4 regions of the Serratia sp. TSA_7 genome follow, and region 4 is predicted to be linked to each of the others. Evidence: predicted binding sites of a transcription regulator. Region 4 holds the regulator's gene; each other region holds the start of a gene.
The links. The regulator CRP, encoded in region 4, controls carbon source genes, mostly activating them, when cyclic AMP is high. The targets are predictions, from matches to a motif close to ATGTGANNNNNNTCACAT.

Region 1 (6,091 bases), on a different contig from region 4:
CCACCGGGCCCAACAGGTAAAGAATTTGTTTCTTCTCTTCGAGCCCCTGCGCGGCGTGCTTCAGGTAAGAAACTATTTGTTCTATAGCTTCTTCCATACCGTAGAACTCTTCGAAAGCCGGATAGCGTGCGATCACGCGGTTGGAGAACAGGCGTGACATGCGTGACTCAAGCGCGGTGTCGACCATAACAGGTTCACCGATAGCCATTAGCAGACGTTCGGCCGCATTGGCATACGCACTGCGATCTTGCCGGCAAATGGTAAGAAATTCCTGCAGTGTGAACTCTTCGTCCTTGGCAGCTTCATAGCGCTGGCGATAGTGGTCAAATATGTTCATGATGCCCGTCCTTTTCGTTATTAGCACAGGTTAAAGGGAGCTGGTGATAGTGTTTTGGCTCCCGAAAGAAGAAGTTATTACCTGAGTACAGCAACCCGTATGCCAACTTGATACGCTTATTATCGCGAGTTGCGTTGTATTGCCACTGGGCTCAGGATAAATTCGCCTTCTGATTAAGCTTAGTTGGCATACCGGAAAATTTCCTGCGTCATAAAAAGCTTTTTTTAAGTCATATCAATGACTCAGTTGTGACAAGGATGAGCAAACGCCTTGTCTGGCGCGGCTTGCGGCAAAAAACGTCATTGTTCCGCCATGATTAATTCATATTTCTGATCTAACTTATTCGATCTTGGTTGTTTTCTATTGTAAAGATTAGGCGCGTAACGGCATTTTCACATAAACTAAGTCGGCAATTAACTCTGTTATTTATGGAAAAAGAACCAGTGAAAAATTTTCAACTCAAAACGTTAGCAATTGTCGCTTCCGCAATGGTTTTTGCGCAAAGTGCTCAGGCAGGAACCTGGTCACTCGGTGCTGCAGCGCTGGTTAGCCCTGACGCGTACCGTGGTTATAAGACTCGCGTCTATCCGATGCCTGTCATTAACTATGAAGGCGACGACTTCTACTTCCGTACGCTGACAGCCGGTTACTACCTGTGGAAAGATCAGGAAAACCAACTGAGCGTAATGGGTTATTACTCGCCGTTTGGTTTTCGTCCCGGCGACAGCGATGACGACCGCATGAAGCGTCTGGATAAACGACGCGGCACGCTGATGGCTGGCCTGGCTTATACCCATAATGCCGATTGGGGCTCGATCCGCTCCACCTTTACCGGTGATACTCTGGACAACAGCAACGGTCTGGAAGGGGATGTCGCTTATCTCTACAAATTCGATTTAGACGCCTTGACCCTGATTCCTGGTGTGGGCGTGATGTGGAACAGCAAAAACCAGAACAAATACTACTACGGTGTCAGCGATAACGAATCTCGCCGCAGTGGTCTGGACAGCTACAAGCCGGGCGACAGCTGGGCACCTTACGTTGAACTGAGCGCCAATTATCAGATCAACAAGGACTGGGATGCTTTCTTCACCGGGCGTTACATCCGGCTGTCTAATGAAGTGAAAGACAGCCCAATGGTGGATAAATCTTACACAGGGTTGCTGATGGCAGGTGTGAGCTACAGCTTCTAAAAGAAAATTGCACGAATATTGTGCAATGACTGCATCATAAAGGGGCGCTTGCGCTCCTTTTGCACATCTGCGGTGCGCGCGCAGTATGCGTTAAGTACGGGCATAACGCGGGTAACGCGGGTAACGCGGGTAACGCGGGTATAGTGCGATATGTCGTTCGAGGGGGCAAGGGGGAAACAGGGCGACTGGCTCGCCGCCCTATAAACATCAAGCCTTTTTACGGCTGCGGAAGGTTACCGCCAGCCGGGCTGGTTGTTCGCCTGCGGCCACCAACGGTTTACTGACACGGCCGGTTTCCACGCAAACCATGGTTTTATAACCGTCATTCGCCATGTCTGCCATGCTGCAGGACAGCTCCACGCCTGGGTTCCAGGCAATCACATCGCTCATATGATGGTGATGAACCTCAATGGTGCGTTGCAGAGAAGGATCTTTGATCAGGCTGAAAGAGTCTGGTTGGGTATAGACCCGATCGGTTTGACCAATAAATGCCAGGTCTCCGGTCTGACGAGCTTCTGCTCCACCGGCCACTTTGTCGATATAAGGTTCGCCGAGGCCCGCTACTTTTACTTGTTCAATATCCCCAATCTGGAAATAAGTATGCAGCGCTGCGGTAGCCTGATAGTCGCCGTGTGACTCCAGCTCAATCTCGCATTCTTCACCCAGCTTGAAACGGGCAATCAGCGTAAAGGCATGCGGCCAAAGCTTGCGGGTTTGCTCATTGTCTTTCAGGGTAAAGGTCAGAATGACACCGTTGTCGTCTTCATCGTGCGCAGTCAGGTTCCAGGGTTGATTGCGGGCGAAACCGTGCGAGGGTTGCGCTGCCGGGCCAAACCAGGGCCAGCAAATAGGCACACCGCCGCGAATGGCGCTGCCTTTTTTAAAGGGGGTGTTGTTGCTCAGCCAGATAACCGGCTTATCACCGGCAGGTTGCCAGGCTAACAGGTGTGCGCCTTGCAGCGCAACAGCGGCGCGGACTTTCGGGTGAGAGACGACCACTACCGGCAGTTCTTCGAGCTGACGTTGACTGATGTAAGGTGAAATTTGTTCGGTAACGGGCAGGGTGAAAATTTTTTCGTTCATTAGGTTGCCTTTAGTTCGCCGCAGAAACAAAAAAAGGGCGACAAAATGTCGCCCCTCATTATCAGCTTTCCATCATTCCATTATTTGGAGATGTGAGCGATCAGATCCAGAACCTTGTGGGAGTAGCCAGTTTCGTTGTCGTACCAGGAAACCAGTTTCACAAAGTTGTCGTTCAGCGCGATACCCGCTTTGGCATCAAACACGGAAGTCAGGATTTCGCCGTTGAAGTCAGTAGAAACCACTTCGTCTTCAACATAGCCCAGAACGCCTTTCATAGAGCCTTCAGAAGCGGCTTTGATGGCTTTCTTGATTTCTTCGTAGGTCGCTGCTTTTTCCAGACGAACGGTCAGGTCAACTACAGACACGTTTGGAGTTGGAACGCGGAACGCCATACCGGTCAGTTTGCCTTTCAGTTCTGGCAGAACGATGCCAACTGCTTTAGCTGCGCCGGTAGAAGAAGGGATGATGTTCTGGGATGCGCCGCGGCCGCCGCGCCAGTCTTTATGAGACGGGCCATCAACGGTTTTTTGAGTAGCGGTGGTCGCGTGAACGGTAGTCATCAGACCTTCGACGATGCCGAAGTTGTCGTTGATAACTTTAGCCAGCGGAGCCAGGCAGTTGGTGGTGCAAGATGCGTTGGAAACGATATCCTGGCCAGCATATTTTTCAAAGTTTGCGCCACGTACGAACATTGGGGTCGCATCTTTTGAAGGGCCGGTCAGAACAACTTTCTTAGCGCCTGCAGTGATGTGTTTACGTGCGGTTTCGTCGGTCAGGAAGATACCGGTCGCTTCTGCAACAACGTCAACACCCACTTCGTTCCACTTCAGGTTAGCCGGGTCTTTCTCTGCGGTAACACGGATGGTTTTGCCGTTAACAACCAGATGGCCGTCTTTGACTTCTACAGTGCCTTTGAAACGGCCGTGAGTAGAGTCAAATTTCAACATGTATGCCATGTACTCTGCGTCCAACAGGTCGTTGATTGCAACGATTTCGATGTCAGAACGTTCTTGAGCAGCACGGAAAACAATGCGACCGATACGGCCAAAACCGTTGATACCTACTTTGATAGTCATATATTCCACCAGCTATTTGTTAGTGAATAAAAGGTTGGTTGTAAAATTACAAAAACCTTACCAAGCGTCAAGCGGAATCGTGTCAATTCTTGCTGCAAATCAAATCACGGGGCTTGATCTGCTTGCTTATTGCACATTCCGTTTGCGTTCGGCCTCATCCGTTATATGGGGTCAAACCGCCAAGTATAAAGTCACCCTACTTCATATATGTGATCGGTATCACATAACGCCGCAGCGTGACCTTTATGCGCTACAGTTTAGGCCAAAAAGCACTGCAATGTTGTTAATTTTTTGTTATTATTACTCATTGTTTTCGTTGACATTATCCACATTCAGAGAATCACGCAAATGGCTAAAGACACAACCCCTGACCATCCGGCCACGGAACTGAATGAAATCCAACGTTATGTGACCCAGGAACGGGGCACTGAAGCGCCGTACTCCGGTAAATTGCTGCACAATAAGCGCGAAGGTGTATACCATTGCCTGTGTTGCAACCATCCGCTGTTCTATTCCGACAGCAAGTATGACTCCGGCTGTGGCTGGCCAAGCTTCTATGAGCCGGTATCCGATGATGCGATTCGTTATATTGATGATAATTCACACAATATGCATCGGATCGAGATTCGTTGCGGCCACTGCGACGCTCATCTGGGGCACGTATTCCCCGATGGCCCGCAGCCTACCGGTGAACGCTACTGCGTTAACTCGGCTTCGTTGAGTTTTACCGACGGCGAGAACGGCGAAAAAACAGCCGGCTGAGGATTATTCTGCCAGAAAAATCGATTCAGCTAATTATTCTTCCACGAGTGAGGAAATGCTCTGATGGACGTGAAAGACCTGATTGCCGCAATGACCCCGGAGATCTATCAGCGCCTGGTACAGGCGGTAGAACTGGGTAAATGGCCAGACGGCGTTGCGCTGACGCCGGAACAGAAAGAAAACAGTCTGCAGGCGGTGATGTTGTGGCAATCGTTGAACAATGCCGATCCGCAGCATATGACTATTGGCACTGACGGCCAGATAGTGATGAAGAGCAAGCAGGAACTGAAACAGCAGTTCGTTGCCGAACCGCTGGTTAAGTTGAAGCCGCAATAAATCCGAAGGCAGGGCGATGCAACCATCGCCCTGTCGGTTTAGCGTTTCCCGCCGTTTATCTCCAATGATTCCGCCAACTGGTGTGCCAGCCGATTGTTGTCGTCTGCGCCATACTCCCAGAACATGGCGCCGCCCAGCCCCTTGCTTTTAATGTAGTCAGCTTTGATCGCGACCGAACGCGGATTCTCATACGAAATCGCAAACAACGGTTTGCCCTCGGCGGATTGCAGGGTCAGGTAGGGAACCTTGGCGTCGTTGTCCCAATGGGCGCTGAAGCGGCGCTGTGGATCGTTCAGCAGTTTGCTGACGATATCGTTGTACTTAAAATAGCTGTCCTTGGTCAGATCCAACCCCAGTGACTTGAACACGGCGGTTTCACGTGCGGTGAAATAGGGCTGGGTAACCGGATTTTTGGCTGCATCCGGTTTATCCCAATCGATGCCCGGCTCCGTCGCCCGTTTGGGCACCCGGCCGTAAAAGCCGATGCCCAGGTTCAACTGTGCGGGCTTCAGTCCGGCTGCCAGGTAGTTATCCACCACGAAATTGGCGCTGTAACGATCGGCGGCGGCGACGGTTGGCCACTGTTTAGAGTCATACAGGTTGGAATTGAAATATTGGGTGCCATACGCCATGTCGTAGGTCATCAGGTTGATGTAATCGAGATAGGGCGCAATGCCTTTTACATCGACCCATTCCTGTGGGCTTTTTGCGTTGGCGCCGACGGCGATGGTCAGCAATTTGCCTTTATCCAGCGCTTTATGCAATTCCCCCAGCAGCAGGGTGAAATTGGCGCGGTCCGCCGGTTGGCTTTCGACCAGGCCCCAGGCACCGTTGACCGGATATTCCCAATCGAGATCGATGCCGTCGAGGTGAAATTGTTGAATTACCTGTTGTATCGAACGGATAAATATTGCCCGGCTTTCCGGGGTGGCGGCGGCGCCGGAAAAACCGCGCGCTCCCCAACCGCCAACGGAAAGCAGCACCTTCAACTCAGGGTTTTGTTTGCGCAACACCAGCAACAGCTTCAGATCGGCCTCAACCTTCGGCGATAAATAGATCTGATGCAGCCGAGCCGGGTCTTTCAGCGCCGGATTGGTTTCCTCTTTCTCATTGTTGTAAATCAGGCCGAAAGAGTAGTTGAGGTGGGTGATTTGGGTGACATCCAGCTTGTTGATATCGCCACCGGGGCCGGCAGTGACGTCGCCGCCACCGTTAAAATAACCGACGGACAGGTAAGAAGCCGCGTGAGCCATGCCGGCTCCGGCCATGCCTAATTGCACCGCTACCAGCAAAGGCAGCAGCCT
Region 2 (6,091 bases), on a different contig from region 4:
TGGTGCGCTGCGGCTTTGAATGGACCGGGCACCCTGGCGTCGACAACGGCACGCTTTACACGCTGCATGGCCGCGCCGGCAACACGCCGGCCTCCAAAGTGGTGATCGAGATCGCCGAAAAAGCCCCGTACGAAGTCCGCATTCGCGGGTTGCTGAAAGAAAATACCTTCAAGAAAAGCAACCTGGAAACCTGGACCGAACTGCGCTATATCCCCGGTACACAATCGTTTTCAATCCACGATCGCGTGACTAATCGCGCCGATTACCCACGGGATTACGAAATCATTTACCACAGCAACTTCGGCAAACCGTTACTGGAAGAAGGTGCGGTATTCAGCGCCCCGATCAAGCAAATTTCGCCTTTTAACGACTACGCCAAAGCCGGCCTGAAAGACTGGGCAACTTACCAGGGCCCGACCAAAGGTTTTGATGAAATGGTGTTCAACATCCTGCCTTATGCGGATGCGCAAGGCAAAACGCTCGCCATGCTGCACAACCGGCGCGGGGATCGCGGCGTGGCGATAGGTTTTGATACCCACCAACTGCCGCTGCTGACATTGTGGAAGAATACGGATACCGAACGCCAGGGGTACGTCACCGGCATCGAACCGGGGACCAACTATGCCTATCCGGTGAAAATCGAACGGGAACAAGGGCGTATCAAACAGCTGCAGCCTGGCCAAAGTACCGACTTCGAGCTGACCTATACCTTGCTGAAAGATGCTGAACAGGTGAAAGTGTACCAGGACAAGATCAAGACGCTGCAGGGGAGCAATCAGCCCAAACTGGTTGAGACGCCTATCGCAGTAGAGTAGTCGTCAGCAGGAACCGTACCGATCTCGGGCCAACTTTGTTGGCCCGTTTTGTTTTCTTGCGGCGCCGCTCATCGCTTAACGCTTGTGTCTGTCCGGGATAATCAAATCTCCGCGCAGCACGCAGGCGCCGAGCATATCCCGGGTTTTTTCCGTCAACCAACTGACGATACGCGCCGCCATGGCATCCATGGAATATTCGATGGACGGGATCGCCGGAATGCCCGGCAAATGCAGCGAACCGGCCAGGCTAAAGACCATGATGTCGTCCGGTACGGATTTATTGAACGCCTGTAGCTGGGTAATCACTCGCTGCGCCTCCTGCTCGTCCGCCACCAGCAGCGCGTTGAAATTGAGCGTGGTGGCGTTATTGAGCAGCACCTGTACCGCAACGGAAGAGGTGGTCGAATCCATAAACACCAGGTTGCGATTGAACGGCAAAAAGTTGTTTTCCAGCGCAAGCTTATAACCCAGCAACACCTGATCGGCACAGCCGCCGGCATCCGGCTGGATCAAGGCTATTTGGCGTCTGCCCTGGCTAATCAGATAATTGCAGGCGCTTTCGGCGGCGAAAGCGTGGTCGAACTGAATGCTGTTAGGCGTGTCGGCCTCAACGCAATCGACCAGGATCACGTTGTCATGCGGGATGTTGAGCGGGAAACGGGCGCCGATAATCAGCACGTCGTCGCACAACCCGCAGGTGAGTTCGTCCAGCGCGTTCATCACGCCCGCTTTGGTATTGGCGAAACGCAGCAGCAGATGCTTTTGATGCTGGCTGAGCTGTTTTTCCAGCGCATAAAGATAACCTGTGGTTTGGTTAATGTTCTCCTGCGCGCAGATAACCCCGATGCAGCCCGTCGATTGGCTAAGCAATGATTGCGCTATGACGTTGGGCCGGTAATTGAGCTCTTCCGCCGCCTGCAATACCGCGAGACGGCTGGCTTCCTTAACGCCGCGCGATCCACTCAACACCCGCGAGACTGTGGCTTTTGACACCCCAGCTAAACGTGATACATCGTTGATTGTTGACATCTTTATCTCCTGACAGACCAAGCTGCAGCCTGTAAAAACCCATCCGGTAATGGCTCACATTATCGCCGCCAGCAGTATAACCGTTTTCCTTTTTTCATGGAAACCGATTTTCCACACCATGTCAAAACACCTCAAAACAAGACAAAAATATGTGATGGCAATCCAATAAAAATCCCTTGTGGCGGCTAGATTATGATGAGTATCACACTTCCACTCTCACTCGATGGAAAACGGTTTCCGTATGATATCCAATCACTCCCGCATTCAGGTTATTTACCCGTTGAGGAAGGTTGTCGATGTACAAAATCATGCTGTGTTGTTCCGCTGGGATGTCTACCAGCCTGCTGGTCAGGAAAATGGTGGAGGCGGCGAATGAAAGGGGGTTGCCGGTCGAGATCGACGCCTATGGGGTAGCCGAGTTCGATACGCAGTTTCCACGCTATCAGGTGGTGCTGCTGGGGCCGCAGGTAAAATATATGCTTAAAACACTGTCAGAAAAGGCTGCCGTCCAAGGCATACCCGTTCAGCCCATTGATCCGATGGACTACGGCATGCAGCGCGGTGAGAAGGTACTGGACTATGCTCTGTCGCTGATCGCAGCGGCGCACTAAAAAGGTGTTCCTATGAGTTCGTTATATCAGTCAATGATTGCCGTCATCGAGCAATCCATCACCCCGTTGGCTGGCCGCCTGGGGCAGCAGAAATATGTCATCGCCATCCGCGATGGCTTTACCGCCGCGTTGCCGTTTATGATTATTGGCTCGTTCATGCTGGTCTTCATCTTTCCGCCGTTCTCCGCAGATACCACGAACAGTTTTGCGCGTGGCTGGCTGGATTTTTCGCAGACTTACCGTGCGCAACTGATGTTGCCGTTCAACCTGAGCATGGGAGTGATGACTTTCTTCATCTCCGTGGGGATTGGCGCCAGCCTCGGGCGGCAGTTTAATCTCGACCCCGTGATGTCCGGCTTGCTGGCATTTATGGCCTTTTTGCTGGTGGCGGCCCCTTATGCCGACGGCAAAATATCCACCCAGTATCTCTCCGGGCAGGGGATTTTCACCGCCCTGATCACCGCCATTTACTCAACCCGCGTTTACGCCTGGCTCAAGCAGAACAACGTCACTATTCGGTTGCCGAAAGAGGTGCCTACCGGGGTGGCGCGTTCGTTTGAGATCCTGATCCCGGTCCTGGTGGTGATTGGTACGCTGCATCCGCTGAATCTGTTTATCGAAGCGCAAACCGGCATGATCCTGCCGCAGGCGATTATGCATCTGCTGGAGCCGCTGGTGTCCGCCTCGGATTCGCTGCCTGCCATTTTGCTGTCGGTATTGCTGTGCCAGATTTTCTGGTTCGCCGGTATCCACGGTGCGCTGATCGTCACCGGCATCATGAACCCGTTCTGGATGGCGAACTTGTCGGTCAATCAGGCGGCGCTGGCGGCGGGGACGGCATTGCCACACGTTTATTTGCAAGGTTTCTGGGATCACTATTTGCTGATTGGCGGCGTCGGCTCGACCTTACCGCTGGCTTTCCTGCTGTTGCGCAGCCGCGTTGCGCACCTGCGCACCATCGGCAAAATGGGCGTGGTTCCGAGCTTCTTTAACATCAATGAACCGATCCTGTTTGGTGCGCCGATCATCATGAACCCGATGTTGTTCATTCCGTTCGTCTGCGTTCCCATGGTCAACGCCGTACTGGCCTATACCGCGACGCGTTTGGGATGGCTGGCGCAGGTGGTCTCGCTCACGCCGTGGACCACGCCGGCACCCATCGGCGCCTCCTGGGCGGCGAACTGGGCGTTCAGCCCGGTAGTGATGTGCGTTATCTGTATGGTGATGTCCGCCCTGATGTACTTGCCGTTCCTGCGTGCCTACGAGCGCTCTTTAATGAAAACCGAAGAGCAAAAAGCGCAGAGTGGTGCACCGCTGGCCGGAACTGTCAGCAGCAACTGATATTTAATGGAGAAGCGAACCATGAAATACACATTTCCCGAGCACTTTTGGTGGGGTAGTGCCAGCTCCGCATTGCAAACCGAAGGGGACAGCCTGCAGGGCGGTAAAAGCCCGACAATTTGGGACGCCTGGTACGCCAATCAACCCTGGCGCTTTCATCAGCAGGTGGGGCCGCAGGAGACGTCGACCTTTTACCGGAACTGGCGCCAGGATATCGCGCTGCTGAAACGGCTCAACCACAACAGTTTTCGTACCTCTTTGAGTTGGTCGCGGCTGATCCCGGACGGAACGGGCGAGGTGAATCCGCAAGCGGTGGCGTTTTATAACAACGTGATTGATGAGCTGCTGGCGCAGGGCATCAAGCCGTTTATTACGCTGTTCCACTTCGATATGCCGATGGCGATGCAGGAGAAGGGCGGCTGGGAAAACCGTGACGTGGTCACGGCCTTTAGCCGCTATGCGCAGGTCTGTTTTGAGTTGTTTGGCGACCGGGTGATGCATTGGTTCACCTTCAATGAGCCGATTGTGCCGGTCGAAGGCGGCTACCTGTATGATTTTCACTATCCCAACGTGGTCGACTTTAAACGGGCGGCGACGGTGGCATACCACACGATGCTGGCGCATGCGTCGGCGGTACGGGCGTTTCGGGCCGGGCTTTACGCCGGGGAGATCGGTATCGTGCTGAACCTGACGCCGTCTTACCCGCGTTCGCAAAATCCGGCGGATGTGAGTGCCGCGCACCATGCCGACTTGCTGTTTAACCGCAGTTTCCTCGATCCGGTGCTGCGTGGCGAATATCCGGCCGATCTGGTGGCATTGCTGAAAACCTGGGATCAGCTTCCGGTTTGCCAGCCCGGCGATCGGGCGCTGATCGCCGAAGGAAAGATTGACCTGCTCGGCGTCAACTATTACCAGCCGCGCCGCGTGAAATGCCGTGACAGCGCCGTAAATCCGCTGGCGCCCTTTATGCCTGAATGGTTATTCGAAAATTATGAAATGCCCGGCAGAAAAATGAACCCTTATCGCGGCTGGGAAATTTACGAACCGGGCATTTATGACATTCTGACCAATTTGCGCGTTAACTATGACAATCCGCGCTGTTTTATTTCCGAAAACGGCATGGGTGTGGAAAACGAACAACGCTTCATTGAAAACGGCCAAATCAACGATCGCTATCGTATCGAATTTGTCTCCGAACACCTTAAATGGCTACATAAAGGCATTAGCGAAGGCAGCAATTGCCTCGGCTATCACATGTGGACGTTTATTGATAATTGGTCATGGTGCAACGGATATAAAAATCGTTACGGTCTGGTGCAATTGGATTTGGCCAGCCAGCAACGTACCGTCAAGAAAAGCGGAGAGTGGTTTGCCGCTACCGCCGCAGACAATGGGTTTAACGAACAGGAGACAAATGATGATTGAATTGGAAGACGCGGTCATGGAGATTATCGTCAATGCCGGTCAGTCGCGCAGCCTGTGCTTTGAGGCGTTGCGCGCCGCGCGGGAAGGCAACATCGGCGAAGCCAAAGCGCTGTTGCAGCAGGCCGATGGCTTTTCGCGCCAGGCGCATCAGATGCAAACCAAACTGATCGAACAGGATGCCGGCGAAGCCCGGCAGCCAATGACCTTAATTATGGTACACGCGCAGGATCATTTAATGACGTCTTTACTGGCGCGCGAATTATCGGAAGAGATCATTCATCTTTACCAACGCTAATAACACATTGTTCATTCCAACAAGGGGGAATAATTACGAAAATTATTTAACTGTTCTGTACCCATGAAAATAATAAAGAATCAGCTTGTTTTGGTGATAGCACTGTTGTTTTTTAAAACCAGAACAGGATGGCTGTTATCTAAAAATAAACCAGCCCACACCCTATCATTAAAGCTGCCTGCAGGCGGCTTATAGGATCACGTGTGTACAATTGAGATAACCATGAAAATATATAATAAATTGCCAATAGCGCTGGCGGTAATGGCCGCGCTTTGCTCTGGATCCGTATTCGCTCAAGAATTTACGCAAGAACAAATCGATGCCATCGTGGCAAAAGCGGTAGATAAAGCCCTGGCGCAACGGCAGGCGAAAATAGATGCCGCCGTAAACAAAAAGGCCGATGTGATTACCGAACCGCAAAGCACCGCCCAGTCGCCGGATATGGCGATCCCGTTTGGCGTCAAATTTTCCGGTTACGCCCGCTATGGTGCGCAGTTCCAGGGCGGCGATCAGAAATTCGTCGGCGTTGACGGCTCCTACAACGGCGCGTCCGCGCTGGGCCGTTTGGGCAACGA
Region 3 (6,091 bases), on a different contig from region 4:
GCCCTGTTTGTGCGCCAGCGCCACGGTGGTGGCAATGGTTTCCTCGCTGGTGGTGGCATGGGGGATCACCTCCACCAGCGGCATTTTGTCGACCGGGCTGAAATAATGCAGGCCGATCACCTGCTGCGGCCGCTGCGCTTTGGCGGCAATCTGGCCAATCGGCAACGACGAGGTATTGGAGGCGAAAATGGTATGCGGCGCGGCGTGCTGTTCAATCTCGGCCACCATGTTCTGCTTCAGAGCCAGATCCTCAAACACCGCCTCCACCACGATATCCACCCGTTCAAAGCCGGTGTAATCGGTCGAGCCGGAGATCAGCATCATCTGTTTTTGCCGTTCCGCCGGGCGCATGCGTTTGCTGCGCACCCGCTTGCCAAGCACATCCCAGCTGTATTTCAGCGCGTGGGTGATGCCGGTTTCATTCACGTCTTTAATTCGTACCGGCAGGCCGCCGCGCGTGGCGGTTACGCAGGCAATCCCGCCGCCCATCAGGCCACCGCCCAGAATGCCGACGCGATGCAGCGCATGAGGTTGGGCATTGCCGCCGCGCTCTTTCTTCAAGGCGGTAGAGGCAAAGAACAGGCTGCGCAACGCCGCCGACTGCGGCGTCATGGCCAGTTCGCCGAAGGCCCGCGCTTCGGCTTCATAACCGCTGGTGCTGCCGCTGTCCAGGCCGGTACGCACCACCTGAATGATTTTTTCCGCCGCCGGATAGTTGCCGTGGGTTTTCTCCAGCGTTTTTTTGCGCACAATGCTGAACAACAGGCTTTTCCCCAGAGGGCCGTTGAGCAAGCGTTCCTGCCACGGCAATTCACGCCGGCTCTGCCAACCCTGCTTGACCCGTTCAATGGCGGTCTGCAACAAAATCGCCTGCGGCACCGCATCGTCAACCAATCCCATCCGTAGCGCCTGACGCGCACGAATATGCTTGCCGGTCAGCATCATGTCCAGCGCCTTGCTGGCGCCGATCAACCGTGGCAAGCGCTGGGTGCCGCCGGAGCCTGGCAGCAGGCCAAGCTGAACTTCCGGCAAGCCGAGAGCGGTTTTGTCATCCAGCGAACAAACGCGGCCATGGCAAGCCAGAGCCAGTTCCAGCCCGCCACCGAGGCAAGCGCCGTGAATAGCCGCCACCACCGGCACCGGGAAAGCGGCGATCTGCGCCAGCGTGCTTTGCCCTTTCTTCGCCAGCGTTTCGGCCTCTTTGGCGCTGGTGCAGGCGGCGATCATGGTGATGTCCGCCCCGGCGATAAACGAATCCGGCTTGCCGGAAATAATCACCAACCCTTCCAGCGCAGTATGCTGTTGCGCGCGGATCAGTACGTCATTAACCTGCTCGACGAACTCGGCTTTCAGCGTATTGACCTTGTCACCCGGGACGTCGATGGTAATCACGCCGATGTTGTCCGGGCGCAGCGTCAGTTGAAAAGCCGAGGGTTTGGCCCGCTGTTCATGCAATGCGTTTTCAAAGCTCATCATTCCACCTCTACAATCATTGCGGCCCCTAACCCTCCGGCCGCGCAGGCGGTGGTCAGCCCCAATCCGCCGCCACGGCGTTTCAGCTCGTGCAGCGTTTGGGTGATCATGCGCGCGCCGGTAGCGGCAAACGGGTGGCCATAGGCGATCGAGCCACCCAAGACGTTAAATTTATCCATATCCACTGTGCCGATCGCTCTGCTGCGCCCCAGTTTTTGTTGGGCGAATTCATCGCTGGCGAACATCTTCAGGTTCGCCAACGTCTGCGCGGCGAAAGCTTCGTGCATGTCAATCAGCGTCAGGTCGGCCAGGCCAATGCCGGCGCGATCCAGCGCCAACGGCGTGGCGTAGGATGGCCCCAGCAGCATATCTTCCCAAACGTCGATGGCGGAAAAAGCAAAACTGCGCAGGTAGCCCAGCGGTTGCAGCCCCAGCTCTTTCGCACGCGATTCGCTCATCATCAGCACCGCTGCCGCACCGTCGGTCAGCGGCGTACTGTTGGCCGCAGTGACGCTGCCATGTTTGCGGTCAAATGCCGGTTTCAGTTTAGCGTATGACGCCAGGCTGGAGTCTTTGCGAACGTTGTTGTCTTCGCTGATTTGCGCGCGGTACGGCGGCACGCAGGCGGTCATGACTTCATCGCGCAGCAATCCCTGTTCCCAGGCCTTGGCCGCCAGTTGGTGAGAGCGGTGCGCCAGCGCATCCTGCTCTTCGCGGGTAATGCCGTGGCTTTTCGCCATCTGTTCGGCGGTATCGCCCATGCGCAGGCCGGTCGAATATTCCGCCACCGCCGGCGGCACCGGCAGCAGATCGCGGAACTTTAACCGGCTAAACAGTTTGAGGCGTTGCGACAGGGTACGCGCCTTGTTGACGTCCACCAACGTGCGCGCCAGCGCTTTGCTGACGCCGATCGGCAACACCGAGGAGGAGTCTGCGCCGCCGGCAATGCCGATACTGATGCTGCCCGCCATGATGCTTTCCGCCACGTTGGCAATCGCCTGGAAACTGGTGGCGCAGGCGCGCGACACGCTGTACGCATCGGTATGTACATTCATGCCGGTGCCGAGGACAATTTCACGCGCGATATTCGGCGCTTCGGGCATTTGCACTACCTGGCCGAACACCAGTTGTTCGATAAGCGCCGGATCAATACCGCTGCGGGCCAAGAGTTCGCTCACCGCCATTTTCCCCAGATCCACTGCCGGAATGCCGTGATAGGCGCTTGCCTGTTTGGCAAAGGGGGTACGCAGTCCATTTACAATCGCGATACGGTCACCGTGACGGGTCACCAACGGCAGTGCCTTACTCATAAACGCTCCTGAAAAAAATAACGTCAGCGCAACGGGCAAAAAGAGGTCTGACCTGATGAGGTCATTGTTAACCAAATGTTTACATTTGGCAAACCGTCAGAAGTGAAAACTGAGAGCAGGAGCAACTTTCTATTGGGGGGGAAAACGGCGAGTCAGCGGCGCAGGTTTACCCCGCGCCGTTTTGGTCGGGAATTAACGCAGGCCGAGCTGGAAAATCAGGGTTTCCGCCTGGCAGGCAAAGGTGAAGTCCGCAGTGAGTTGCACACCACCGTCAACCGGTTTAATGCTACTGCTGATGTCACAAGGGTCAGACTCCACGCCACGGGCTTTTTCCGTCAGCGCAGCCAGCGTTTTCTCGGCATCTGGTTGATTGGCAAACACCTGGCTGTAGGATGCGGTGCAATCGGTGTTGTCCATCACGGTACCGACATCGACACAGCAACAAGCTGCGGTTTCCTGGGCGCTGCATTTATTAATTGCATCGGACATGATTAATTCTCCTCAGGGACCGCCATTACGCGAGTCCAAACTGCCATTAATTTTCTGGCGCAAAGACGCAAGATTCTGCGTTTATTTTACTCCGCAGCGAAACCCATCGCTAGCACTTACTTTTTATAGGTGTTTTAAGTGATGGAAATCACAAATAAAAATCGTCGTCTGCTAAGGAATGGTAAGAGATTTGTTATTCATTGCTGGTTTTTTGTTAAGCAGATCTCTTTTTTGATACCAATATTGAAATATCTCAAAAACAAAGTTGCAACATACTAACAGGTCGGACCTATAATTCAGCCACTGGTCTGATTTGTCTGAATGATAACGGACCCTACAATCCCGCGCTCCTTGTTACCTCGTGTAACATAGTTTAAATAATAAACACATAATGAGGTTTTGGTCATGAGCCAGAAAAACCTATTTACTAAATCAGCTCTCGCAGCTGCAGTGGCAATTATTTCTTCAAACGTGTCTGCCGCAGGATTCCAGCTGAATGAGTTTTCATCAGCGGGTTTAGGACGTTCGTATTCTGGCGAAGGTGCCATCGCGGATACTGCAGCATCCGCCAGCCGTAACCCGGCCCTTCTTATGATGTACACCCGACCGGAATTCTCGATCGGTGCCGTATTTATCGATCCGGATGTAGACATCACCGGCAAGTCCCCTTCAGGCGCCAGCCTGGACTCAAAAAACATCGCGCCAACCGCCTGGGTGCCGAACCTGCACTATGTTCACCCGATTAACGATCAATTCGCCGTAGGCGGCTCGGTCACCAGCAACTATGGTCTGGCCACCGAATTCAACGACGGTTACACCGCAGGCGCTTACGGCGGCAAAACCGATCTCGAAACCCTGAACCTGAACCTGAGCGGCGCTTATCGCCTGAACCAGCACTTCAGCTTCGGCCTGGGCTTTGACGCGGTTTACGCTAAAGCCAAACTTGAGCGTTATGCAGGCGAAAGCGGCGCAGCCCTCGGCATGCCCGCTGATACTCAAATCTCCCACCTGAAGGGTGATAAATGGGGCTACGGCTGGAACGCCGGCATCCTGTATGAAGTGGATGAAAACAACCGCTACGGTTTCACCTACCGTTCCGAAGTGAAAATCGACTTCGACGGCGACTACAAAAGTAGCATCTCATCTCGTCTGAACCCATTGCAGGGCAGAACCGGTCTGCCATGGGGTACTGATGGCAACACCATTCCAGGCTCTCTAACCCTAAATCTGCCGGAAATGTGGGAACTGTCCGGTTACAACAAGGTGGCGCCGCAGTGGGCAGTCCACTACAGCCTGGCTTATACCAGCTGGAGCCAGTTCCAGCAGCTGAAAGCCACCGGCAACAACGGCCAGACGCTGTTCGAGAAGCATGAAGGCTTCAGAGACGCCTACCGCATCGCGCTGGGTACCACCTACTTCTACGACGACAATTGGACCTTCCGTACCGGTGTCGCGTTCGATGACAGCCCGGTGCCTGCCCAGAACCGCTCTATCTCGATCCCGGATCAAGACCGTATGTGGATCAGCGCCGGTACCAGCTACGCGTTCAACAAAGACGCGTCGGTCGACGTCGGTGTTTCCTACATGCACGGCCAAAAAGTCACCATCAAAGAAGGTCCATACACCTTCAATTCGGTGGGCAAGGCCTGGTTGTACGGCGCCAACTTCAACTACCGCTTCTAAGCGGTCGTTCAAAACGCTTAAGCGCCCTGCGGGGCGCTTTTTTGTTGCCGTTTTATAACAAAAAACCCGCCTGGCGGCGGGTTTTCATATTCTCTTGGCGAGGAATTATTTCGCTGAGTCGATTTCGTCCAGATCGCCCTGGATCGCCTTGGCGTTCGGGTTTTCTTCCGCCTTCAGTGAACCGCCGCTCGCCAGGAAATCGTGACGCTGGAAGTAGGCTTCACGCACCATCACGTAAGGATCGGAAGAGTTATGCAGCAGGCCGTCGGAATCCAGCAGTTGGGCGCGGGTTTCAATCCCCTCAACCACCCATTTACCCGCCGACATCCAGAAGGTCAGGTAGCTCAGCACCGGATAGACCGTATCCGCCCAATCGCCGCCATCTTCACGCAGAGTGAAGCTGCCATAGGCAGGTAACATCACATAAGGGCCGTAGCCGACATTGTAATGCCCCAGCGTGCTGCCGAAACGGTTCGGTTCTTCGCGCGCCAGTTTCGGGTTCGCCATCCCCGCCACGTCGATCAGACCGCCCATCCCCAGCAACGTGTTGAGGAAGAAGCGGTTGAAGTGAATCATCCCGCGATACGGGTCGCCCTTCAGGAAGGCGTTGACCATGCTGGCCGGCTCTTCCAGGTTCGACGTGAAGTTACTTAAACCGTTACGCGCCGGCATGGGCACATAGTCGCGCCAGGCCACGGCCACCGGGCGCAATACGTACGGATCCAGGACGTTATAGTTAAAGTCGAACATCGTCCGGTTAAATCCTTCCAGAGGATCGGATCGCCCTTGTGGTTCATCTTGCGGCGCGCTGGCACAGCCCACCAATAGCACAGTTGCGAAAGCCAGCCCAGTCAGGCGAAAGTTCATATTTTTCTCCATGAAAACACGTTCGGTCTTTTTATTCAGGGAACCTGCTTGTTAATCTGAACGCTAACCTGCTCTTTGCCGCTGAAATTTTGCAGCTCACTCTCACCAAACCAGTCGCCCGCCTGCGGCGTGGCCAGACCGTCGTGAGAAATCCGTACCCGCACCTTCACCTGATGCAGCGCCGAAAGCAGGCGTTCAGGCATCATGGCGTTGCTGTCATCCAGAGAGAATGACAGTGGGAAACGGCTTAAGGGCAGTTGTTTTACCGC
Region 4 (6,091 bases):
CTGCCGCTCAAGCTGCCGCAACTCCTGGCGCTGCGCCGTATCCGCGACTTTGACGATGTCATAACCTCACGCGTCCACGGCTTTAGCGACGCCACCGATTACTACCGCCGTTGCAGCGCGCTGCCGCTGTTACCGGCAATTCAGACGCCGCTGCTGATCATCCATGCCAAAGACGATCCCTTCATGACCGACGAAGTGATCCCCGACATCGCCGGCCTGCCGCGCAACATTGAATACCAGCTGACCGAGTTTGGCGGCCACGTCGGCTTTGTCGGCGGCAGTTTGAACAAACCCCACATGTGGCTGGAATACCGCATTCCATCCTGGCTTTCCCCTTATCTGGAACCCGTACCGTGATTATCCCCTGGAAAGAACTGGAAACCGAGACCCTGAACAGCCTGATCGAATCCTTTGTGCTGCGCGAAGGCACCGACTACGGCGAACACGAACGTTCGCTGGAGCAGAAAGTGGAAGACGTTCGCCGCCAGTTGAAAAACGGCGAGGTCCTGCTGGTATGGTCAGAACTGCATGAAACCGTCAACATCATGCCGCGCGGGCAGTTCCGTGCCGGGCAGGAAGAAAATTAGTGGCTGCCGGTTCTATGACTGACGGAAAAAATCAGGTAACAATGAACCATTGCAAACCCGCGCGCGGAATTTTGCCCTTGGCGAAAAGGGCGTCAAACAGACCAATAACCCTACTCTGACGCCGGCGCATTTAACACGGAGTGACAACCACCATGTCCGCCAAACATCCCGTTATCGCAGTGACCGGCTCCAGCGGCGCCGGCACCACCACCACCAGCGTGGCGTTCCGCAAGATATTCCAGCAGTTGAACATCCGTGCGGCGGAGCTGGAAGGCGACAGCTTCCACCGCTATACCCGGCCGGAAATGGACGCGGCGATCCGCAAAGCGCGCGATCTGGGTCGTCATATCAGCTATTTCGGGCCTGAGGCCAACGACTTCGGTCTGCTGCAACAGAGCTTTATCGAGTACGGCAAGAACGGCACCGGACGGTCACGCAAGTACCTTCATACCTACGACGAAGCGGTGCCCTATAACCAGGTCCCCGGCACCTTTACGCCTTGGGAAGCGCTGCCGGCGCCGACCGACGTGCTGTTCTATGAAGGGTTGCATGGCGGCGTGGTTACCGAACATACCGACGTGGCCAAACATGTCGATCTGCTGGTCGGCGTGGTACCGATCGTTAACCTGGAGTGGATCCAAAAACTGATCCGCGATACCGGCGAGCGCGGGCATTCACGTGAAGCGGTGATGGATTCGGTGGTGCGTTCGATGGAGGATTATATCAACTACATCACGCCGCAGTTCTCGCGCACCCACATCAACTTCCAGCGCGTGCCGACGGTGGATACCTCCAACCCGTTCGCCGCCAAAGCCATCCCTTCACTGGATGAAAGCTTCGTGGTGATTCACTTCCGCGGGCTGGATCAGATCGATTTCCCTTACCTGCTGGCGATGCTGCAAGGCTCTTTTATCTCGCACATCAATACGCTGGTGGTGCCGGGCGGCAAAATGGGGCTGGCGATGGAGCTGATCATGGCGCCGCTGGTGCAGCAACTGCTGGAAGGCAAAAAAATCGGGTAATGGGTCGGAGCGCGGCAGTTGGCCGCGCCCCTTTATTCTTACGCGTTACGCTACGTCGCGGATTTCAAAGCTGTGAGTCACGCTGGCAGCCTTGTTCAGCATCAACGACACCGAGCAGTATTTCTCGGCGGAGAGGTTCACCGCACGTTCAACGATATTGTCGGTCAGATCTTTGCCGGTCACGATAAAATGCAGGTTGATATGGGTAAAGACGCGCGGCACTTCTTCACGCCGTTCGGAGGTCAATTTCACCTCGCAATCACGCACGTCATTACGCCCTTTTTTCAGGATCGACACCACGTCGATAGCGCTGCATCCCCCCACCGACATCAGCACCATTTCCATCGGGCTGGGGGCTTTATCGCCGGCGTTGCCGTCCATCAACACCTGATGGCCAGACGCGGATTCCCCCAGAAACGTCAACCCTTCCACCCACTTAACTCTTGCCTGCATATTGGTCACTCCGATTAATTTCTTAAAATCAGAGTACGCTTTCGCATAGAAACTGGCAACGGAACCTGATGCTGGTCATGTGCGAGCAAGACAACACGAGACACCCGCCTCACTCTGTGCTACAAACAGAGCCGCAATAAATCTTTCCGGGACACTGATTTCAGGGAAACTCCCAGAGAAAGGCTCCTTTACCGGTATGTTAATAGAATGTAGCTTGCAGCTCTCCCGGCAAGTTAATATGCTAGAGCGACAGCGTATATTTATGACACGCCTCAAAACCTGCTGCCAGCCACCCTTAAAACAACGGCGACAGCACGTTTTACAGGGAACTCTGACCCCTGTGACACAAGGCAGCGATAACAACAGAGGATAACAGCGAATGGTTCTCGGCAAACCGCAAACAGACCCTACACTCGAATGGTTCCTGTCTCATTGCCATATCCACAAATATCCATCCAAAAGTACGCTGATTCACCAAGGTGAAAAAGCCGAAACGCTTTACTACATCGTAAAAGGCTCCGTCGCGGTGCTGATTAAAGATGAAGAGGGTAAAGAGATGATCCTGTCCTACCTTAACCAGGGGGATTTCATCGGCGAGCTTGGATTGTTTGAAGAAGGCCAGGAGCGTAGCGCCTGGGTCAGGGCGAAAACCGCCTGTGAAGTGGCTGAGATTTCTTACAAGAAATTCCGCCAACTGATTCAGGTCAACCCGGATATCCTGATGCGCCTGTCAGCGCAGATGGCAAGCCGCCTGCAAGTGACCTCAGAAAAAGTGGGTAACCTCGCCTTCCTGGACGTTACCGGTCGCATCGCGCAAACGCTGCTGAACCTGGCGAAACAGCCCGATGCCATGACCCACCCAGACGGCATGCAGATCAAAATCACCCGCCAGGAAATTGGTCAGATCGTCGGTTGTTCACGTGAAACCGTCGGCCGCATTCTGAAAATGCTGGAGGATCAAAACCTGATCTCCGCCCACGGCAAAACCATTGTCGTTTACGGCACACGTTAATCACTGAAAAAACGGCGCGATGATTCGCGCCGTTTTTTTATGCCCCGACCGATCATGTGGCGTCGACTGATTTACCACCCGGAAGTCAATTACGCACTGCGGCAAACGCTGGTGCTGTGTCTGCCGGTGCTCTTTGGCCTGCTGATCGGCCACCTGCAACTCGGCCTGCTGTTTTCCCTGGTTCCCGCCTGCTGTAACATCGCCGGGCTGGACACGCCCCACAAACGTTTTTTCAAACGCCTGATCGTCGGCGGCTCACTGTTTGCACTCAGCAGCCTGTTGCTGCAGCAGGCGTTGTTGTGGCAATTGCCGCTGCCGGCGTTGATGCTCGGCCTGGCTCTGCTGCTCGGCGTCAGCGGCGAGATCAGCCCGTTACATGCCCGCCTGCTCCCCGCCGCGTTGATCGCCGCCATCTTTTCACTCAGCATGGCCGGCACGGTGCCGCTGTGGTACGCCCCCTTACTGTATGTGGTGGGTACCGCCTGGTACGGCCTGTTCACCTGGTTCTGGTTCAAGCTGTGGAAAGAACAGCCGATGCGCGAATCGTTGAGCCAGCTTTATCTGGAACTGGCGGACTACTTCGAAGCCAAGTATTCCCTGTTAACCCAACATACCGATCCGCAAACCGCGTTACCGCCACTGCTGGTGCGCCAGCAAAAAGTGATGGACCTGATCAGCCTGCTGTATCAGCAGCTCAACTTTTTGCCGCACGCCAATAATCTCGAGCAAAAACGCCTGCAGCGAACCTTTCAGGTCGCGCTGGATTTACAAGAACACATTACCGTCAGCCTGCACCTGCCGGAAGAAGTGCAAAAACTGGTGGAGCAGAGCCAGGCCGAAGCGATTATCCGCCGCAATGCGCAGGTGATTGCCGGCCGGCTGCGCACGGTGGCGCACGATATTCTCTATCATCAATACTCTCAGCGCTTCAGCATGGTCAACGAGCTGGCGGCACTGGAAAAAGTGGCCGCACAGCACCCCGACAATCCGGTGGGCCAATTCTGTTACTACCACTTCAGCCGTATCGCTCGCCTGCTGCGCACCCAGCATCCGTTATACCGTCGCGACCTGATGGCCAATCAAAACCGCCTGCCGTTCTGGCCGGCGCTGTTCAGCTACCTGTCGTTCAAATCCAACGCCCTGCGCAATGCGGCACGGTTAGGAGTGATGTTGGCGGCAGGCAGCAGCCTGGGGATGATTTTCAATCTGCCAAAACCTTATTGGATCCTGCTGACCGTCATGCTGGTGAGCCAGAACGGCTACAACGCCACCCGGGTTCGCATCCAGCACCGTGCGCTCGGCACGTTGGCCGGGCTGGTGATCGCCGCCGGGTTGCTGCAGTTGCAAATGCCCGAGGGCGCGACCCTGAGCGTGATGCTGGTCATTACGCTGGCGGCCTATCTGGTTTCGCGTAAAAACTACGGGCTGGCGGTGATTGGCTTTACGGTGACGGCGGTCTATACCCTGCAACTGCTGGCGCTGAACGGCACACATTTCCTGATCCCTCGCCTTATAGACACCCTGATCGGCTGCGTATTGGTGTTCGGTGGCACCATCTGGCTGTGGCCACAGTGGCAAAGCGGCCTGCTGCGCAAGAACGCCCATCAGGCGCTGGAGAAAGATCAACAGGCACTGCGCCTGCTGCTGGAAGAGCAGGAACCCGATCCCAGCGCGTTGGCCTATGCGCGCATGCAGGTGAACCAAGCGCACAACGCGCTGTTCACCTCATTGAATCAGGCAATGCAGGAGCCGGGGTTTGAATCCAGCTATCTGGCGGATATGCGCCTGTGGGTAACGCACAGTCAGTTTATTGTCGAACACCTGAACGCGATGACCATTCTGGCGCGCGAGCACTATATGCTGACGCCCAAGCTGGCGCAGGAGTATCTGCAAACCTGCGAGATAGCGCTGCAAAGCTGCCAGCAGCGGCTGGAGTATGACGGGCCAAGCAGCGGCAACAGCATCATGCAGCCACCGGATTTGCACCCGGAAATGCCGGTTACCGAAATGGAGCGCCACCTGCGCCGCATTCTGTCCCACCTGAGCGTCATGCACACCATTTCGTCGCTGGCCTGGCGCCAGCGCCCGCATCACGGCATCTGGCTGAAACGTAAACTGCGCGATCAATAAGGGCGTCCTGCGGCGCCCCTTGTCATCCCGAGATAAGATTAAGCGTTAATCACGTCCTGCACCGCCAGCTCAAACAGCGCCATGCCATCGTCGATGTCTTTCAGCTCCACAACCAGAGAAGGCGCAAAGCGGATCACATTAGGGCCGGCGTTGAGGATCATCAGCCCACGCGCGGCGGCGGCGGTGAGGAAATCACGCGCCTTACCCTGATACTGTGGAGTCAGTTCTGCGCCAATCAGCAGGCCCATACCGCGAATGTCGCTGAAAATACCGTATTTCTCGCCGATATTCCGCAAAGCCTGCACGTACAGATGATGACGTTGTTCGATGCCATTCAGCACTTCCGAGGTATTGATCACGTCCAGCGCCGCTTCCGCCACCGCACAGGCCAGCGGATTACCGCCGTAAGTGGTGCCATGCGTGCCCACCTGCATCACCGAGGCAATTTCTTCGGTGGTCAACATGGCGCTGACCGGGAAACCGCCGCCCAGCGCTTTGGCGGTGGTGAGAATATCCGGCGTCACGCCATAATGCATATAGGCGAACAGCTTGCCGCTGCGGCCCATACCGCTTTGCACTTCGTCGAACACCAGCAGCGCCTGGTGCTTATCGCACAATTCACGCACGCCTTTGAGGAATTCGGCGTCCACCGGGGTGATCCCGCCTTCGCCCTGGATCGGCTCCATCACCACCGCACAGGTGTGATCGTCCATCACCGCTTTTACCGCTGCCAGATCGTTGAACGGCACGTGCACGATATCCGCCGGTTTTGGGCCAAAACCATCGGAATATTTGGCCTGCCCGCCCACCGAAACGGTGAACAGCGTACGGCCGTGAAAGGCGTTATAAAACGCGATGATTTTGGTTTTATACGGACTGTGGCGGCT

Region 1: a site for CRP is predicted at 3,897-3,914, ahead of msrB (peptide-methionine (R)-S-oxide reductase MsrB). Genes of this name have one in related genera too.
Region 2: a site for CRP is predicted at 1,994-2,011, ahead of ACUTQW_RS05400 (PTS sugar transporter subunit IIB). Genes of this name have one in related genera too.
Region 3: a site for CRP is predicted at 3,409-3,426, ahead of ACUTQW_RS11830 (YfcZ/YiiS family protein). Genes of this name have one in related genera too.

What each region holds. Positions count from the first base shown of each region.
Region 1 is NZ_JBQZFU010000001.1:1,453,511-1,459,601, reverse strand. It holds gene yeaG (protein kinase YeaG) at 1-337, opposite strand, end outside; gene ACUTQW_RS06945 (MipA/OmpV family protein) at 766-1,530, shown strand; gene ACUTQW_RS06940 (D-hexose-6-phosphate mutarotase) at 1,738-2,613, opposite strand; gene gapA (glyceraldehyde-3-phosphate dehydrogenase) at 2,694-3,689, opposite strand; gene msrB (peptide-methionine (R)-S-oxide reductase MsrB) at 4,038-4,451, shown strand; gene ACUTQW_RS06925 (YeaC family protein) at 4,515-4,787, shown strand; gene ACUTQW_RS06920 (glycoside hydrolase family 18 protein) at 4,826-6,091, opposite strand, start outside.
Region 2 is NZ_JBQZFU010000001.1:1,115,123-1,121,213, forward strand. It holds gene ACUTQW_RS05390 (aldose 1-epimerase family protein) at 1-815, shown strand, start outside; gene ACUTQW_RS05395 (LacI family DNA-binding transcriptional regulator) at 891-1,844, opposite strand; gene ACUTQW_RS05400 (PTS sugar transporter subunit IIB) at 2,141-2,455, shown strand; gene ACUTQW_RS05405 (PTS cellobiose transporter subunit IIC) at 2,468-3,796, shown strand; gene ACUTQW_RS05410 (glycoside hydrolase family 1 protein) at 3,818-5,221, shown strand; gene ACUTQW_RS05415 (PTS lactose/cellobiose transporter subunit IIA) at 5,214-5,516, shown strand; gene ACUTQW_RS05420 (carbohydrate porin) at 5,739-6,091, shown strand, end outside.
Region 3 is NZ_JBQZFU010000002.1:632,331-638,421, forward strand. It holds gene fadJ (fatty acid oxidation complex subunit alpha FadJ) at 1-1,473, opposite strand, end outside; gene fadI (acetyl-CoA C-acyltransferase FadI) at 1,473-2,783, opposite strand; gene ACUTQW_RS11830 (YfcZ/YiiS family protein) at 2,976-3,272, opposite strand; gene fadL (long-chain fatty acid transporter FadL) at 3,678-4,955, shown strand; gene mlaA (phospholipid-binding lipoprotein MlaA) at 5,061-5,822, opposite strand; gene ccmI (c-type cytochrome biogenesis protein CcmI) at 5,858-6,091, opposite strand, start outside.
Region 4 is NZ_JBQZFU010000008.1:46,708-52,798, forward strand. It holds gene ACUTQW_RS20600 (hydrolase) at 1-357, shown strand, start outside; gene ACUTQW_RS20605 (YheU family protein) at 354-587, shown strand; gene ACUTQW_RS20610 (phosphoribulokinase) at 740-1,609, shown strand; gene ACUTQW_RS20615 (OsmC family protein) at 1,655-2,062, opposite strand; gene crp (cAMP-activated global transcriptional regulator CRP) at 2,442-3,074, shown strand; gene ACUTQW_RS20625 (YccS/YhfK family putative transporter) at 3,129-5,204, shown strand; gene argD (bifunctional acetylornithine/succinyldiaminopimelate transaminase) at 5,243-6,091, opposite strand, start outside.